DNA from 3 places in the Anaerobacillus sp. 1_MG-2023 genome. Region 3 is predicted to be linked to each of the others. Evidence: predicted binding sites of a transcription regulator. Region 3 holds the regulator's gene; each other region holds the start of a gene.
What was found. The regulator LexA, encoded in region 3, represses DNA repair genes until DNA is damaged. The targets are predictions, from matches to a motif close to CGAACATATGTTCG.
Positions count from the first base shown of each region.

Region 1: a site for LexA is predicted at 2,116-2,129, ahead of Q4550_RS18645 (YhjD family protein). Genes of this name have one in related genera too.
Region 2: a site for LexA is predicted at 2,913-2,926, ahead of uvrB (excinuclease ABC subunit UvrB). Genes of this name have one in related genera too.

Region 1 covers NZ_JAUORD010000013.1:44,877-50,534, reverse strand. The annotation lists gene rpoN (RNA polymerase factor sigma-54) at 1-1,132, opposite strand, end outside; gene Q4550_RS18655 (hypothetical protein) at 1,325-1,606, shown strand; tRNA gene Q4550_RS18650 (tRNA-Arg) at 1,766-1,844, opposite strand; gene Q4550_RS18645 (YhjD family protein) at 2,147-2,533, shown strand; gene clpP (ATP-dependent Clp endopeptidase proteolytic subunit ClpP) at 2,698-3,282, shown strand; gene Q4550_RS18635 (HPr family phosphocarrier protein) at 3,489-3,743, opposite strand; gene whiA (DNA-binding protein WhiA) at 4,064-5,005, opposite strand; gene Q4550_RS18625 (gluconeogenesis factor YvcK family protein) at 5,046-5,658, opposite strand, start outside.
Region 2 covers NZ_JAUORD010000013.1:11,862-17,519, forward strand. The annotation lists gene Q4550_RS18455 (PDZ domain-containing protein) at 1-256, shown strand, start outside; gene Q4550_RS18460 (hypothetical protein) at 543-878, shown strand; gene Q4550_RS18465 (acyl-CoA thioesterase) at 1,022-1,549, shown strand; gene Q4550_RS18470 (DUF2198 family protein) at 1,683-1,913, shown strand; gene Q4550_RS18475 (sulfite exporter TauE/SafE family protein) at 1,917-2,783, opposite strand; gene uvrB (excinuclease ABC subunit UvrB) at 2,999-4,975, shown strand; gene uvrA (excinuclease ABC subunit UvrA) at 4,983-5,658, shown strand, end outside.
Region 3 covers NZ_JAUORD010000003.1:225,658-231,315, reverse strand. The annotation lists gene Q4550_RS07500 (M15 family metallopeptidase) at 1-625, opposite strand, end outside; gene Q4550_RS07495 (YneF family protein) at 740-967, opposite strand; gene sirA (sporulation inhibitor of replication protein SirA) at 1,060-1,503, opposite strand; gene Q4550_RS07485 (HesB/YadR/YfhF family protein) at 1,664-1,951, opposite strand; gene Q4550_RS07480 (DUF896 domain-containing protein) at 2,069-2,305, opposite strand; gene Q4550_RS07475 (YneB family resolvase-like protein) at 2,372-3,022, opposite strand; gene yneA (cell division suppressor protein YneA) at 3,026-3,346, opposite strand; gene lexA (transcriptional repressor LexA) at 3,498-4,121, shown strand; gene Q4550_RS07460 (hypothetical protein) at 4,372-5,658, opposite strand, start outside.

The DNA.
Region 1 (5,658 bases), on a different contig from region 3:
TAATAAATAGCTTTACACTAGAGGAAGAAGCAGCTTCTCCAGATTCACTTGACAGTTTGGACGTAAATAAGTCCTTTAAGGCAAAAAGACCATGTGGTGTTTGGACGTATTTGCTTTTAATCGCTCGACTTACTGTGGACTCGTGAACATCTGCTTCCATCGCTACTTCCCTCAAGGTTATTGGAGAAAGCTCACTTATCCCATTTCTCAAAAAATTTTGTTGGTGAACAATAAAAACGCCCATGATTGCACGAAGCGTTTGCTTTCTTTGCTCAATACTTTTTAATAACCAGCTGACTTGCTGGTATTTATCCTTTAGATACTCTTCCGCTTCGTTATTTTTAAAAGAACGGTAGGCGTTGCTCACTTTCATTGCTGGTAAATCGTCATCAAGTAATGCAATAGAGAATCTCCCATTTTTCTCTTCTATCATGACATCTGGAACAATGTAGGATGGTTTATCAATGCCCCACTTTGATCCTGGACGAGGATCGAGATCAGCTACTATATCTGCAGCCCGCTGTATCTGCTCCACAGGAACATGAAATTCTCTCGAGAGTTCACGATATTTCTTTTCTGCTAGCGCTTTCAAATGATAGGAAACAAGATCTCGAGCAAGCTCAAAAATTTCTCCCGACTCTTTTAACTGTAATAAGAGACATTCGGAAAGGGAACGCGCCCCTATACCTGTTGGATCAAGTAATTGAATCTCTCTAATGGCTTCAGTAATCTCAAAGGGCTCGACATCAAGGTAATTTATTACCTCCGTCTCATTTATTCTTAAGTAACCACTTTCATCAATATTATCAATTAAATAATGCACAATGGCTTCCCTTTTACGTGGAAAGTGTAGACACCTCGCCTGATCGTGTAGCTCATCATGCAAACTTTTTCTTGTTTCAGCGTATTCGAGTGGATCTTTTTTAAGTCCCGTATCATAAGAGCGTTTTGAAGAACGAACGCCACCATCCCATGAAGGCGAGTGTAATTCAATTAATGGATTTTCAAGAGCCTGTTCTTTCACGTACTCCAGTAATTCGACCGTAGAATATTGGAGTATAGAAATCGCTTGATGCAACTGGGTTGTCATGACTAATTTCGTTGTCTGCTTTTGTATCAATCCTAATTCCATCGCAATCCCTCCACCTTCATCATACTATATCGCTTCATTTTATGGTATGAAAAAAATGATAATGACCAGAATTTTCTGTTTTTTAAAAGGGGATTTTGACACCATTTTTAAAGAAAATGATGAAATAGCCCGTCCCTTAGTCAAATTTCTACATAAACTGTCTTATAGAGAGAGAAAAAGGAGGCAAATGCCATGGATTTAGCTGTATATGGAATTGCTTTGCTTCCAGTCATCATTGGAGTTGTACACCTTTTTAAGGTGTTTGGTTTTCCGGTAAGGTTCTTACCGATTCTTTCCATTGGAATTGGAATTGTAATGAGCCACATTTATGTTGAACCGGAAGACTTCAAAAAAGCCTTCTTTATAGGATTATGGCTTGGACTATGCGCTACTGGAATGCACTCAGGCTTCAAACACACGATGAGTGGAGCAATCAGCAAAGGACATGACGATGACAAAGATAAGCCCTGTTAGAAGGTAAGACTGATCGCAAGAAGAGTGGACGAGTTCTACTCTTCTTTTTTTGTTCAAAATGAAGGATACTATTCATTCCCTGGATCTAAGCGAACAAAAATGACATTTACCATAAAAAAATCCCCTTCACACTAGCGAAAGGGATTGGAATTATGTATTTGGTGCGCCCGGAGGGATTCGAACCCCCGACTGACGCGGTACCGGAAACCACCGCTCTATCCGACTGAGCTACGGGCGCGCTTCATTAGCGCAAGGATTATTATACGATATGCCCCCTTTTTTTGCAAGGTGAATTTCATAGCTTCCATGTGGCAATCAATGAGTAAACAATAGAGTATAAGAGCATTTTATCTAAACCATGTTAATGAACGCTGTTGCTTTTTTGCTCTGGAGAACGGTGAGATATTAACAACATAGGCTAAAGCTATTACCCAAACATTTCATTCATATCATAGAAAAGGTATTGCTTCAGTTCTTGACGTCTCAACTGTCTCATAGTAAAGTTATACCAAACATACGTTCTGTTAGGTGGAGATGATCATGTTCCAATTAAGTAAAGAAGAAACTAAGGCATTAAGAAACTACCTCTTACTTCCTTACCTGAAAAGAGTGCTGGAGATTGACGCGAAATGGGTGAACCGTTCGAAAATGAAACTTCCGCGCCCTTATCTGGAACTAATTCATGCCGCTTTAACGTTAGCCTCCTCTGACTTAAAATGGGCAAAAGCAATACTTCATGATAGAGGAATCCGCGTCTATATAGAAGATACGAAAGAAGATGTTGTGATTTGCAAAGTATATTGTCAAGGTTACAATCAAACATACCGCTATTCTTCCATTCAAATACGTAATCAGGTAGAAAGACGAATTTTAGCTTACTTTTTAGCAGACGATCGATTAAAAAAAAGGAACATTCCCTCTGTTTAAAATAAAGGGATGCGGGGAAAATGGGTGTATGTGGTTAAAGAAAAATCAAACCCTTTTCATCTATTAAAAAATAGGACAGCACTTTATTTGACCTATATTGACCTTTTAGGTATGATGAACATACAGCAACTACATATTCCACAAATATAAGGGAGGAATTTAAAATGGTTTTAATTCCAACGGTAATTGAACAAACAAACCGCGGTGAGAGAGCGTACGACATTTATTCTCGTCTTCTTAAGGACCGTATAATTATGCTAGGAACAGCAATTGACGACAACGTATCAAACGCAGTCGTTGCACAGCTTCTTTTCCTTGCTGCCGAAGACCCAGATAAAGACATCTCACTTTATATCAACAGCCCCGGTGGTTCAATCACTGCAGGTATGGCGATTTACGATACTATGCAATTCATTAAGCCAAAAGTATCAACAATCTGCATCGGTATGGCTGCTTCAATGGGTGCCTTCCTTCTTGCTGCTGGTGAACCTGGTAAGCGCTATGCTCTACCAAACAGTGAAGTAATGATTCACCAACCGCTTGGCGGTACGCAAGGTCAAGCTTCTGATATTGAAATTCACGCAAAACGCATCATCCAAATGCGCGAGAAGCTAAACAAAATTCTTTCTGAGCGCACAGGTCAACCACTTGAAACAATCGATCGCGACACAGATCGTGACCGTTTCATGGAAGCGACTGAAGCGAAAGAATACGGCTTGATTGATGAAGTAATGGAAAAGAAAGCATAAGATAGACCCTAGAAAGCCTTTCCCTACATAATTGGGAAAGGCTTTTTATTTCTTGGAATAGGCGCTGTTTTTGAACCACCTTCTATTTGAGCAGCCAATGAAACACAATGGATGCTCCCTCTCTCTATAACTCTATTCTCTTAAGAATGTTTCGCAACGTTTACAATTTAATGCAAAACAAAAACCTGGCACACAGCCAGGTTTTGCTAATCTTTTTGAATAAAATCAATTAATGAAGACATCGCATCTTCCTCATCATTACCATCAACAGTTAAAACAACAGAAGAACCAGTTCCAACAGCTAAGCTCATGATGCCCATGATGCTTTTGGCATTAACTTTTTTACCATCCTTTTCAAGGAAGATGTCCGAGTTAAATCGGTTTGCTTCCTGTACGAAAAGAGCTGCTGGACGTGCCTGTAATCCTGTATCCAATGTAACCACAACTTCTTTTTGAATCACTTGTTCATTCCTCCCCTTATTTAAAACAGTCGATCAGAACACTAGAAGTGCTAAACCAGTTATTCTTGTACTCGCCACTTTCAAGCTAAGGCTATGATAGCTTATTTTGTAGCCTCTCGATTTTTAATTTACCAAAGTGTTATTCCACCCAAAAAAGTAAGCGCTATCTCGAAAGGTGAAAAATTTAGAAAAACGCTATTTCCAATGCTTTCATTAAGAAATAGGGTTTTTCTTTGAAGATTCATGCTATCTATTGTACTGCTAGAAAACAACCTTCCACCATTATAGGTGGAAGCTTTTTTCTAACTTGTCCGAAAGACTTAGGAAATCGGTTTACCATCACGAAGCTTATCAGCAATCTGGTCAATCTTTCGTAATCTATGATTGATCCCTGATTTACTAATAGCTCCGCCAGTAACCATCTCACCGAGTTCTTTCAGTGTAACATCTTGATGCTTCACGCGAAGTTCAGCGATCTCTCTTAACTTATCAGGAAGAATTTCTAAGCCAACTTCCTTTTGGATGAAGCGAATATTCTCAACCTGCCGAAAAGCCGCGCCTACCGTTTTATTCAAATTAGCCGTTTCGCAATTCACGATACGATTAACAGAATTCCGCATGTCTTTCATAATGCGTACATCCTCAAAATAGAGTAGCGCCTGATGGGCACCGACAACACTTAAGAACTCCGTAATCTTCTCGCCTTCTTTGATATAAACGATATATCCTTTCTTTCGCTCAAGCATTTTCGCGTTTAATCCAAATTCATTCATTAAGTTACAAAGCGATTCCGTATGCTCTTCGTACATTGAGAAGATCTCAAGATGATAAGAGGTTTCAGGATGATTGATTGATCCACCCGCCAGAAAGGCTCCTCTTAGATAAGAACGTTTACAACAAGACTTTTTGGTAAAATCCTTTGAGATTACTCTAGTGAACGTAAAGGCGTTATCCATTATACCGAGATCTTCAAGGAGATCTCTTGCTTTGGCTGAGACACGGACAATGTATACATTGTTTTTCTTCAGCCTCATTTTTTTACGGACAAGTAGTTCAACATCGAAGTTGTATATCCGCTTAATGAGCGTATAAATTCTTCTTGCAATGGCAGCATGTTCAGTCGGAATGTTTAAGATCAGCTGTCTGTTTCCAAACGAGATCGATCCATTCATTCGAATAAGTGCTGCTAGTTCTGATCTTGCACAGCAAGGTTTACTTTCTAACTGCGTCAATTCTTTCTTTGTATCAGCAGCAAATGACATTGCCATCCCCCCTTTTTCATGCAGGGGCCCCACTGACCCATCATGATCTTTTATCGTCTAATAAGGATAAAAGAATCGATGATATTTCCTTCGCATCATGGCGTACATATTTCTCATCGTATTGAATAATTTTATCACTGATTACATGAAAACCAAAGCTCTTTAGACGATTTTCGTCATATTGCACAACCTCTGCTCGTTCTTGTGCATAACGTTTTGCATAGAACGATGGAATCATTTCCTCGTTTACAATAATCGTATCCATAAGTTTATAGCCGATGTGATCAATGAGTGCCTGCACGTGGTCACTCGCCGTATAGTTTTCCGTTTCACCGAGCTGAGTCATAACGTTACAAACATACACTTTCCTTGCCTTTGACTGCTGAATTTCCTCAGCAATGCCAGGAACAAGTAAATTCGGTAGAATGCTTGTATATAGACTACCTGGCCCAAGAACAATCAAATCAGCTTCACGAATGGCTTGTAGCGATTCAGGGAGCGCTTTGATGCCTGGTGGTGAAAGAAATACCCGCTTAATTGCTTTATTTACCTTAGGAATTTGTGATTCACCTTGAACAAAAGTACCATCACGCATTTCAGCATGTAAAACAATACTTCGATTTGATGCAGGAAGAACTTCACCACGTACGTTA
Region 2 (5,658 bases), on a different contig from region 3:
CCCCGGTTCACCTGCAGATCAAATGAACTTACAAGTTGGCGAAGTCATATCTAAGGTGAATGGGATACCTTTAGGAAAAGGTGTAGAATTTTATACGGCTCTGCAACGTAATGCCGCTTTTTGTAAAATGGAAGTGCTTGATGTTAATGGAGAAGTTAGGTTTGAGCAAAAAGCGCTTTATAATAATACTCATCATGAGCTTGGTTTGCTATTTGTAAAAGAAAATCGTTTTGAGGAGCAAGAGGAAGCACAATAATAAACGAATTAATAGAAGAAGGCTGAGGCTTTCTTCTATTTTGTTGTGCTATTTTAATTAAATAGTAAAAGTCATGTTTCTCTTTATTACTTATAAATATAAACCTAAATAAAATTGTACTTGTTTCTATGCCATTTAGTTATAGATTCTATTCGAGAAATATATGGAAGTGAGAAAAGCGTTTCTCCTCCTGCATGATTGCGTTTACAGTGATTTTCACTGTCTTGTATGTTAGCAATACGCTTGCTACACTTTGATCATTCTTAACGTAAAGGAGCATGTCGCAATGACTGGAGAAAAGCAGTTGCAGCAACAATTAATGGATCTTAATGAAAGAGAAATAAAGTTGCTTCAAAAGTTTGAAATAGAGCGTGAAACAATTATGAATCAAATGCACGGTAGCGCGTCTGTTGTTACAAGAGCTCCAATTTCCGAAATCGTAGAAATCCTTGAACGTTCTCAAGTGGCAATGGGGCCGCTTTACCTGACAGATCTACTAGAGAAGCATTATAGAATCACGATTTCTAAGTCATCCCTCTTTAATATTCTTGAAATGCTTGCTGAGTCAAAAGAATATCCTATTACTCGGATTAGTGAAAAAGGATTTAAATATAGTAAATAAGCTATAAAGAGTTGAATTTCGTCATTTGTTTCTAACAACACAGATTTACTCGATTAGGGTATGAGTCTAGAAAATAATTTACTAGCAGAGCCATTAAGAAAGAAAAGGTGATTAGAATGGACAATGTATTCGAAGATACAAATATGAAGTCTACCAATGAGTCCAGAACGGCTAAAGCAACCGTAGTCAATCCGACTCACACAAATATTCATGGAACATTATTTGGAGGTCAACTGATGGCCTTTATTGATGACGTTGCTCTTATTTCAGCAACTCGTCATTCAAGAAGACCCTGTGTAACAGCTTCAACCGATTCAGTAGATTTTCTTCATCCGATTAACCAAGGAGACATTGTTTGTCTTGAATCCATGGTGACGTGGACTCATAAGACATCAATGGAGGTTTTCGTTAAAGCAATTGCAGAGAAAATGTTCACTGGTGAACGTCACGTATGTGCGACTGCGCTTTTAACATTTGTAGCCCTTGATGAAGAAGGAAATCCAGTTGAAGTACCAGGTGTTTACCCTGAAACAGAAGAGGAGAAATTCTTGAATGAAACAGCTGTTGAACGAAAAGAGATTCGTAAAGGTCGCAAAGGTGAAAGTAGAAAGCTAGCTCGTGAATTTGGAACACCAAAGCCTTGGGATGCAGCTCAGTTTACTACATTGTAAAGTTGTTTCTTATTCTATGTGACAAGGTTACGAATATCCAATGATGAGTTTTCTTTTATGATCATAGCATTCTCTCCCTAACTTGTTGTAAGATGGGGGGAGAAGTTGTGATTAGAGAGGGGAACTTACCAGTATGCAAGGAATATTAATTGCTTTATTCGTTCCGGCAATTATCATGGTCGTGTTTACGCGAGTTACATATAATACTTACGTTAGTTTCGGGTTAACGATTTTATTTATGTGGGCTGTGTTTGGTGGAATCGATCATCCGATACATTTGATTGTCTTAACGGTTTTGTCAGCGCTTGTTGGATTTTACTTTTCAATGAAAACACAAAAACAAAATAAGAAGAAAATGAAGTAGCGCCTATTTTAAAAAGAATAGGCGCTTCTTTTTCGTCCAATACTGGTAAATGAAGAGACACATTAAGCAAATGATATAGAGAAATAGAATGAGTAGGCCTGAAATTGATTGATGGAATAGCTGTAATAGAATACTAACTAATGTAAAAAAGTAAAGGATACCAAGGAGATTCTTTATTGTGGTTTCAGTGAAAGAATCTGTCATTCCAGCCCCAATTCTAGCTCCAATGACTGCTCCACTCACTAAGAGAATGGCGAGGGTGGTCGGAATGGTAACCGTTTGAATATATGAGAAAAAACCGGTCAATACAATGAAGAAGATCGAAGTTAAAGATGTACCTACTGCAAGGCGTGGCGGGAGACGTAGTACATGAATTAAAAGTGGTACCATGACAAAACCGCCCCCCACTCCAAGAGTAGAAGAAATAAATCCGCCTAGTAAGCCGATTAAAATTGTTCGAAGAGGGGAAACAGAAATAGAAGAATTTTCTTCATCTATAGTTTGTCCTTTGGAAAGCATGGATATGGAAAAGTATGCAAGAAGAACGATATATAAAGTTGAGATAACAGGACCATCGATTTTGCTCTCTTCCATATATAAGACAAGTGGTTGAGCAAGCTGTGTGCCGACCATGCCACTAATCGATAGAAAAAGAGTCACTTTCCATAGAATTCTTCTACTTTGAATATACTTCAAAGCTCCAGAAATCGAAGTACTCATGCTATAAAGAAGGCTAATGGTGATTGCTGTTGCAGGTGAATAACCAAGTAACAAAAGGATAGGTGTGAGGAGAAATCCCCCGCCTACGCCAAAAAATCCTGAGACAGCACCGATCGAGAGGCCAAGTGGTAAAGCCCATAAAAGCAGCAATGTTAAAACTCCTTTGTAGTAATACTTAGTAATCCCTTTAAGTGCGTGAATTCTGCTACACTGTGAATCAATCTTTAACAGCATACAACAGTTTTGAATGAAGAGAAAGATAACCTTGAAAATGCAATGCGAATATCAGTTCGCTTTAATTGAAGTTTAGACCATATTCTGTGATATAATAAGTGACATGGATGATAGGAACGGAGGCGAAGATGGTGGAAAAAAAGTTCGAGTTGGTATCTGATTATAATCCTCAAGGCGACCAGCCTGAAGCCATTAAGAAACTTGTACAAGGTGTTCATAATAATGAACGCCACCAAACGTTGCTCGGCGCAACAGGGACTGGTAAAACGTTCACAATGTCTAACGTGATACAAGAGGTGAATAAACCGACCCTCATTATTGCGCACAATAAAACGCTTGCTGGTCAATTATATAGTGAATTTAAGGAGTACTTTCCGCATAATGCTGTGGAATATTTTGTAAGCTATTATGATTATTATCAACCAGAAGCGTACATACCTCAATCAGATACATTCATCGAAAAAGATGCAAGTATTAATGACGAAATAGATAAACTACGACATTCTGCTACATCCAGTTTGTTTGAGCGTAATGACGTCATTATTGTAGCAAGTGTTTCTTGTATTTATGGTCTCGGTAATCCAGAAGAATACAGAAGCCTAGTACTTTCGCTTCGAAAAGGTATGGAAAAAGATCGTGATCAACTGTTGCGCAATATGGTTGATATTCAATATTCGCGAAATGATATTAATTTCACACGTGGTACGTTCCGGGTTAGAGGAGACGTTGTGGAAATTTTCCCTGCCTCACGAGATGAACACTGTATTCGCGTCGAATTTTTTGGAGATGAAATTGACCGTATTACTGAAGTAAATTCACTAACAGGTGAAATTCTTGGAGAAAGAGAGCACGTGGCTATATTCCCAGCTTCCCACTTCGTTACCCGTGAAGAAAAGTTGAAAATCGCGATACAGCGAATTGAAGCTGAGCTTGAAGAGAGACTGAAGGTTTTAAATGAAGAAGGAAAGCTTCTTGAAGCTCAACGTCTTGAACAGCGAACGAGATACGATATTGAAATGATGGCTGAAATGGGCTTTTGTTCAGGAATTGAAAACTATTCCAGGCATTTGACACTGAGAGAAGCAGGTGCAACGCCATATACGTTAATGGACTACTTTCCAGATGATTTCTTAATTATGGTTGATGAATCTCACGTTACGCTTCCCCAAGTAAGAGGAATGTACAATGGAGATCAGGCAAGAAAAGGTGTGCTAGTGGATCATGGCTTCCGCTTGCCATCAGCAAAAGACAATCGCCCACTTCGCTTTGAAGAATTTGAAGAGAAGGCTCATCAATTTGTTTATGTATCTGCAACGCCAGGGCCATATGAAGAAGAACATTCAACCAAAGTTGTCGAACAAATTATCCGTCCAACCGGTCTGCTTGATCCGACGATTGAAATTCGTCCTATCGAAGGTCAAATTGATGACTTATTAGATGAAATTAATCAGCGATCTGCACGTAATGAGCGAGTGCTGGTGACGACACTTACGAAAAAGATGTCAGAGGATTTAACGGATTATTTACTTGAAATGGGGGTAAAGGTACGTTACCTTCACTCTGAAATAAAGACGCTCGAGCGTATTGAAATTATTCGTGATCTCAGATTAGGTGTATTTGACGTTCTTGTAGGAATTAACCTCTTAAGGGAAGGTCTCGATATTCCGGAAGTATCCCTTGTGACAATTTTGGATGCAGATAAGGAAGGGTTCTTACGATCTGAACGTTCTTTAATTCAAACAATCGGACGTGCTGCTCGAAATTCAGGTGGCCATGTTATCTTGTATGCTGATAAAATCACCAATTCAATGGAAGTGGCAATGAATGAAACGAGTCGTAGAAGAGAAATTCAACAAAAATACAACGCAAAATACGGCATTACTCCGACAACGATTCAAAAGAAAGTGCGTGAAGGTATAAGAGCAACGGTTGCAGCTGAAGATGGTGAAGAATACAAGATTCCTAAGCAAGGTAAGATGACGAAGCAAGAGCGTGCTAAAGTGATTGAAAATGTGGAAACTGAAATGAAGGAAGCTGCACGAGAACTGAATTTCGAACGTGCTGCAGAACTTCGTGACCTACTATTAGAGCTTAAAGCGGAAGGATGACGAACAGATGGCAAACGATGAAATCGTCGTCAAAGGGGCAAGAGCCCATAATTTAAAAAATATAGATGTATCGATCCCAAGAGATAAGCTTGTTGTTGTAACAGGCTTGTCAGGATCAGGAAAATCATCTCTAGCATTTGATACGATTTATGCAGAAGGACAGAGACGGTATGTTGAATCGTTATCAGCATATGCAAGACAATTTCTTGGACAAATGGATAAGCCGGATGTAGATGCTATTGAAGGTCTGTCTCCCGCCATTTCCATTGATCAAAAGACAACGAGTCGTAACCCTCGTTCAACAGTCGGAACGGTAACCGAGATTTATGACTACCTCCGTCTTCTATTTGCAAGAATTGGTCGCCCTGTCTGTCCACGTCATGGCGTAGAAATTACGTCACAGACGATCGAACAAATGGTTGATCGGATACTGACTTATGAAGAGCGAACAAAGCTCCAAATTTTATCCCCAGTCGTTTCAGGTCGTAAAGGCGAACATGTAAAAGTACTAGAAGATATTAAGAAGCAAGGCTATGTTCGCGTACGAGTAGATGGTGAGATGATGGAAGTTGCAGATGAGATCTCGCTTGAAAAAAACAAGAAACATTCCATTGAAGTTGTGATTGATCGTATTGTTGTGAAAGAAGGCGTTCAATCAAGATTAGCAGATTCCCTTGAAACCG
Region 3 (5,658 bases):
GATGTTCACTCTGCCCCGCCTGAGCACTAACCTGGTTTGCCACTTCTTCTCCACGCTGTTCAGCATTATAAGCAAAAATAGCTTCCTGTCGCTCATAGGAGCGGTAGCCAGAGACAGCTTTTAATTCAAATCCATCTTTCTTTGCACCGGCAAACATTTTTTCAAGCGCTGTAGCCGCTTCCTTGACCATTAGCCTTTTAGGGTCATCTTTTGGTGCGTACGAAGAAACATCCGGTTCCACAAGATTTTGGGGCACAAAGTCAGAAGGTAGATTTCGCTCTTTGTTTGCCACAACATAAATACTGTCTGGATTCGTTACAGTTAAATTCTCTCCATTTTTCTCAACGGTTTCAGCCATCGTTGGATACGCTTCTGATTTATCCTTCTTGGCCTCATCGCTTTGATCGCTTTCTTGCTCTTCTTTCTTGCTGCTATCATTTTGCTTGTTATTGTTTTGGTTTCCATCATTATTTTCTGAACTATTCGAGGAGCCGTTATTCGTCTGTCCATCATTCTGCGACTGATTCTCTGTCTGGTTAGACGTTTGCTCTCCATCTCCTGCCTGGCATCCGGCTAAAAGCGCGAACGAAAGGCCAGTTGCTACTACTAAGTTTTTCATTGTCATGTGAACACTTCCTGATTTTTTATAGTCTAATCTATCATACCATCACACCAATTAGACCCGTCAACCAAAATTACTCCATACAAAAAGCACTCTGTTACCAGAGTGCTCAATAAGCTATTTATCGTTGTTTGTCATTTGACTATTCATAGCCTTCATCATCTGATTAATCTTCTTCTGAGAAGGTTTTTGCCCCATTTGCATCATCATTACACGAAGCATATTTTCATTAATAGGGGGATTCTTCTTTAAATAGTCCATCATATATTTGCGGGCAATAAAAAAGCCAAGTGCTACTCCAGCAATCAACGCTAGCACGCCCACAAGCGTGTACATCCACCACATTCTAGATTTCCTCCTTATTCTTTCTCTTCCAATAGTGTACTACAACCCTTAATGATTATACAATAACGTCTATTAAAATAGTAGGAGTTTATTCAAACTAGTTTCTGTTGTTTAATTGGGTTAAGCCACCCGTATCGACCGGATTGGAAGTCAATCGCAAAGAACGAAGGAGTTAATTTTCGTATCACTTCAAAAAAGACTGTTTCAGCCTCGTTTGATCCGCTAGCATATATATTTATCTTCTCGCTTCTAACAAATAAAGATGCATCGCTTTTAGATTGTTTAATACACAATCGATGCCCTTCATTTTTAAATTCATACGTGCGAAAGCCACCCAATTCATTGACTAAACAGGTATTTAGTTCTTCTTCTTCCACAGGCTCTGTAATAAAGGCTACCTGTTTTTCTAGAAGCTCTTTCTGATCAGCCTGAATAGCCCGCTTCCTTTCGAGGAAAAGTTGATACAACAGATGCTCCTTACCAGCATATTGTTCTGCAATCTGCTGCTTAACGAAATACATTTCGTAATGCCTCATATAACTCCCCCCTACCCAAGAATCGACTCATATAAAAGAAAGTATAAATGAGTTCTCATAAAATGATTGTCTATACATGGAGGCTAGGCTTCACTAGTTTTGTCGAAATTAAAAAGACCTGTACTATAACATATATGTTATAGTACAGGTCTTTAGAATGCTATGCCATACTCGGCAGGTCACAAAGAACACCGCCGGATCTCTCATCATAATCAAGCTTCATTCGATCAACAAACCATTGATCGTCCGGTCGAACGAAGTACGTAACTCCTCCAATTTCTTGCTTATAATCATCATATGAAGGCTTATCAGACATGACCCCAAGAGAAAAACCTCCGCTGTCTCCACTCCCTGCGTAGCGTACGAATAACCTTAAGCAATCACCGTTACCAAGTTCCATCTCATTTTTGTAAAACTCAGCTGCAGAATCAGTTACAACAAACATCATATCCGCCCTCTCCGTTTTGTATTAGTACATCTTGTTATAGTACAGTATAACGAATATTCGAAAAATTGCAACCATAAAAATAGCCTAATTTTGCTTTTCGCAAAATTAGGCTATTTTCTACTGAAGAAAGCGACGGTTTTTCTTGCTTTCCTTAAGCTTTTCAGGTGTTACATCTGTACCTTCTTCATCTACAACTTTTATAGAATGAAGTTGGTTTTTGAAAGAAGAACGGAAATTTGCTAAATATTCCTTACGTAGCTTTTTCTGTTCTTTTTTCTCATCTTCTGTTAATGATGATTCTTTTGCTTTACGAGATAGCTCGTTAATTCTTTGGAGTTTATCTTCAAAAGGCATGTAAAATAGCTCCTTTACTGAAACTTGTATCTCACATGCTAACGCATGTTTTGAACATAGACAAGTTTAGTGCTTCTCGTTCTGCTCGTCAACATATTCCTGATAACGTCTATGTACCGTTGCTTTCGAAGCGTGATGTCCAAATCCTTTTAGCGTTGCAGCTATCTCATTAAACGTAAGACCACGGTTTCGTAGATTAACAATTTCTTCGATTGGAACTTCCACCCGCTCACGCCCACCTTGATTTTGCTGGCTGAGGTTTCGCTGCGGTCGATAGCCTTCTTTAACCGCCTTGTCCATTCCACGTTTAATTTTCAGATTATGAAGCTTGCGCTGAAATTCTTCAACGATACTAACGATCTCAAGAACCATCGAATCAGATTCCGACAATTGAAGTTCTCCGTTTTGATTCACTGTATAAATCGTCCCTCCATATTTATGGACGGCATGTAGAAGAGCGATCTTTGCATTCCCTCTCCCAAGTCTCGTTTCATCTTGAATGAGCAATGCCTCAACATGCCCCTCTTTCAATAAGTCAAGCACCTCGAGTATGCCATCGCGATCAATGTCATACCCGCTGTGCTTTTCTTCAATCAAGCGCTGTATAATAAAACCTGACTGTGATGCAAATCGTTGTAGTTCTTCTTTTTGCCTGGCAAGAGAAGACTCCTGTGCTTCTTTCTTTGTGCTTACCCGACAATAAATAACGGCGTTCATACTTTATTCTTTACCCCCAAGTGCGGTAGCGTTCGCTTCAACAGGGATGATGAGAGTATCTCCTGCTGTAATTCGGTTTGCATCAATGCTATTCACTTCTTCAACCCAGCTGACGAACTTCCGATCAGACAACTCATGTGCAGTACGGAATTCTTCCGCAATTTCTAAAACAGTATCTCCCTGCTCCAATTGTACCGTTGTGTAACGATCATACTCCTCAGCTGCAGCTGTTCGCAAAGATAAAAACACAATAATTAACACAGCTACAAAAGATATAATGACAAGAAAATCAACTCCAGACAAGCCCCCAGCTTGCTTTCTCATCCCAATCACCCCATATGCGAATATTTGTTCTGTTTTTAGTATATCAGAACCTCTGTTCGTGTCAACTAATTTCTTCGAACTTATGTTTGTATGCGAACAAAAATTCTGGTATACTACTAACAAATAGATAGATTGGAACGAGGTGCCAGATATTATGAAACTATCAAAGCGTCAGCAGGACATTCTGGACTTTATTAAAGTCGAAGTTAAGCAAAAGGGTTATCCACCCTCTGTAAGAGAAATTGGCGAAGCTGTTGGACTCGCTTCAAGCTCCACTGTCCATGGCCACCTGGCAAGACTCGAGAAAAAAGGGTATATCAGACGAGACCCAACAAAACCAAGAGCTATCGAAGTGCTTGGTCTTGATGAAACAATCGATATTCCTCGTCAACACACTGTAAACGTTCCCGTCATTGGTAAAGTAACTGCTGGTCAACCGATCACTGCCATTGAAAATGTAGAAGAATACTTCCCGCTTCCAGAGCAGTTTGCACAGGATGAAGAGCATACTTTTATTCTTGTGATTGAAGGGGATAGTATGATCGAAGCTGGTATTTATAACGGTGATATGGTCATTGTGAAGCAACAACCAACTGCAAATAACGGTGATATTGTTGTCGCGATGACAGATGAAGCTGAAGCAACTGTTAAACGATTCTTTAAAGAAAGCAACTACTTCCGACTTCAACCGGAAAACTCATCGATGGAACCGATCATTCTTGATTCCGTTTCTATTCTCGGTAAAGTAATTGGGGTCTTTCGCTCCATTCACTAGAAGCGCTGCGTGCGCTTCTTTTTTTATGTTATATAAGCTTTCTGGGCTATATCAATACGAGCTTCTTCTCTTCTTTTATTTATTAATCCCTCCGTCTGGGTAAATGATCGCAGTTTGAAGAGCATAGGGGTGTAGCTTTACATTACAACCAACCTCACCGACCTACTTTTAACTCTTACAGGCTATACAAAACCGCCCTTCATTTAAATGAAGAGCGGTTTTGTATACTTCTAACATTATTCTTAAACGGTTACTTTTCAGCAGCCTCTGAAGCCGCTATAACTAATTCAACTGTTTGATCTACTGTCGCCTGACGGAACTTTTGGAACTCATCAGTGATATAAACGGAAGGATCTTCAGGATAGTACTCCTGAGCGGCTACGTGAAGGTGTCCACCCGGAATATCATAAGCTCCTATCCCAATTCGCACACGATTGGATCGGTACTGACTTTCATTCGATAAGTAGCTTCCGCCTCCTCCTTTACGAGCTTTTGATCCTTCAGTCGGACCCCCTTCATGGCATTCATACGGTTTATCACGATATTCTGGTGCGAGCCATTCGCATACTTCATCGCCTCTTTCCACCGGCCATGGTCCAGTATTGGCTGCAATCATTTCCTTGTAAGGAAGCGTTGTTTCAATAAATTCCGGCAGTTTTTCAGGCATCGGCCAATTGCTCACTGTCGGAATAACTTCTGAGCGATCTTCAAGAGTGTTTCCAACCCCTGTGCGCCATCTCCCGGCAAACCCTTCGATGGTCATAGCTTTTGGACCCCCTTGACTGATTGTCATCATGAGATCCACCTGCTCTTTACTATTAACCAGGTAAGGTCCAAATGTATCTTCAACGATTCCTTCATCAAAATCATCCCATCGTACCGGAAAATTCGCTGCTTGAATAAAAGCTGGACCTTCTTCCGTCAAAACGACTTTCCCATCCATCTGAAGCGCTGCAGCGCCAGAAGGGTTTGATCTCCTAAATTCCTGTTCTAAACGGTATGGATCAAATCCGCTTACTAAAACGCGCTTAACTTTCTCCCCTTTTGGAAAATCAATAGAAGTAATTCCCCTTGACGTGTACTCTAGTTTCTTCATCAGTTCTTCTTGCTTTTTCTCCGTTACTGTATATGATGGTTCCCATTGCCTGAGGGCAGCAGTCATATGTAATCGAGTCCAATATAGCGGGCGATCATCATAACGATCTAGTTCCCCTAAATCATTTCCTTCTCCCTGAGCTCGAGCAACAGCCGTATCCCACAGCTTCTCACCATGCTTTTCGATCACTTTCTCTGCTTTTTTTACACTTTTCGCTTTGCACAAATCTTCTTTAAATTCATCTGCAAAAACTGTAAACTCCGCCTTATCCATAATTTGCTGTGGGATAGGGGCGCCGTCTTCCATTCGCTGCTCCTCTGGTGTTAGCGCCGCATCAGTGTTAAAGCAATCACCTTTGGCACTTCCAGTTAACGGTGAGAAACCGAAAGTTAACATCCCTACAAGAAAAAGCGCAATCCCATATTTCCATTCCCTAGATTT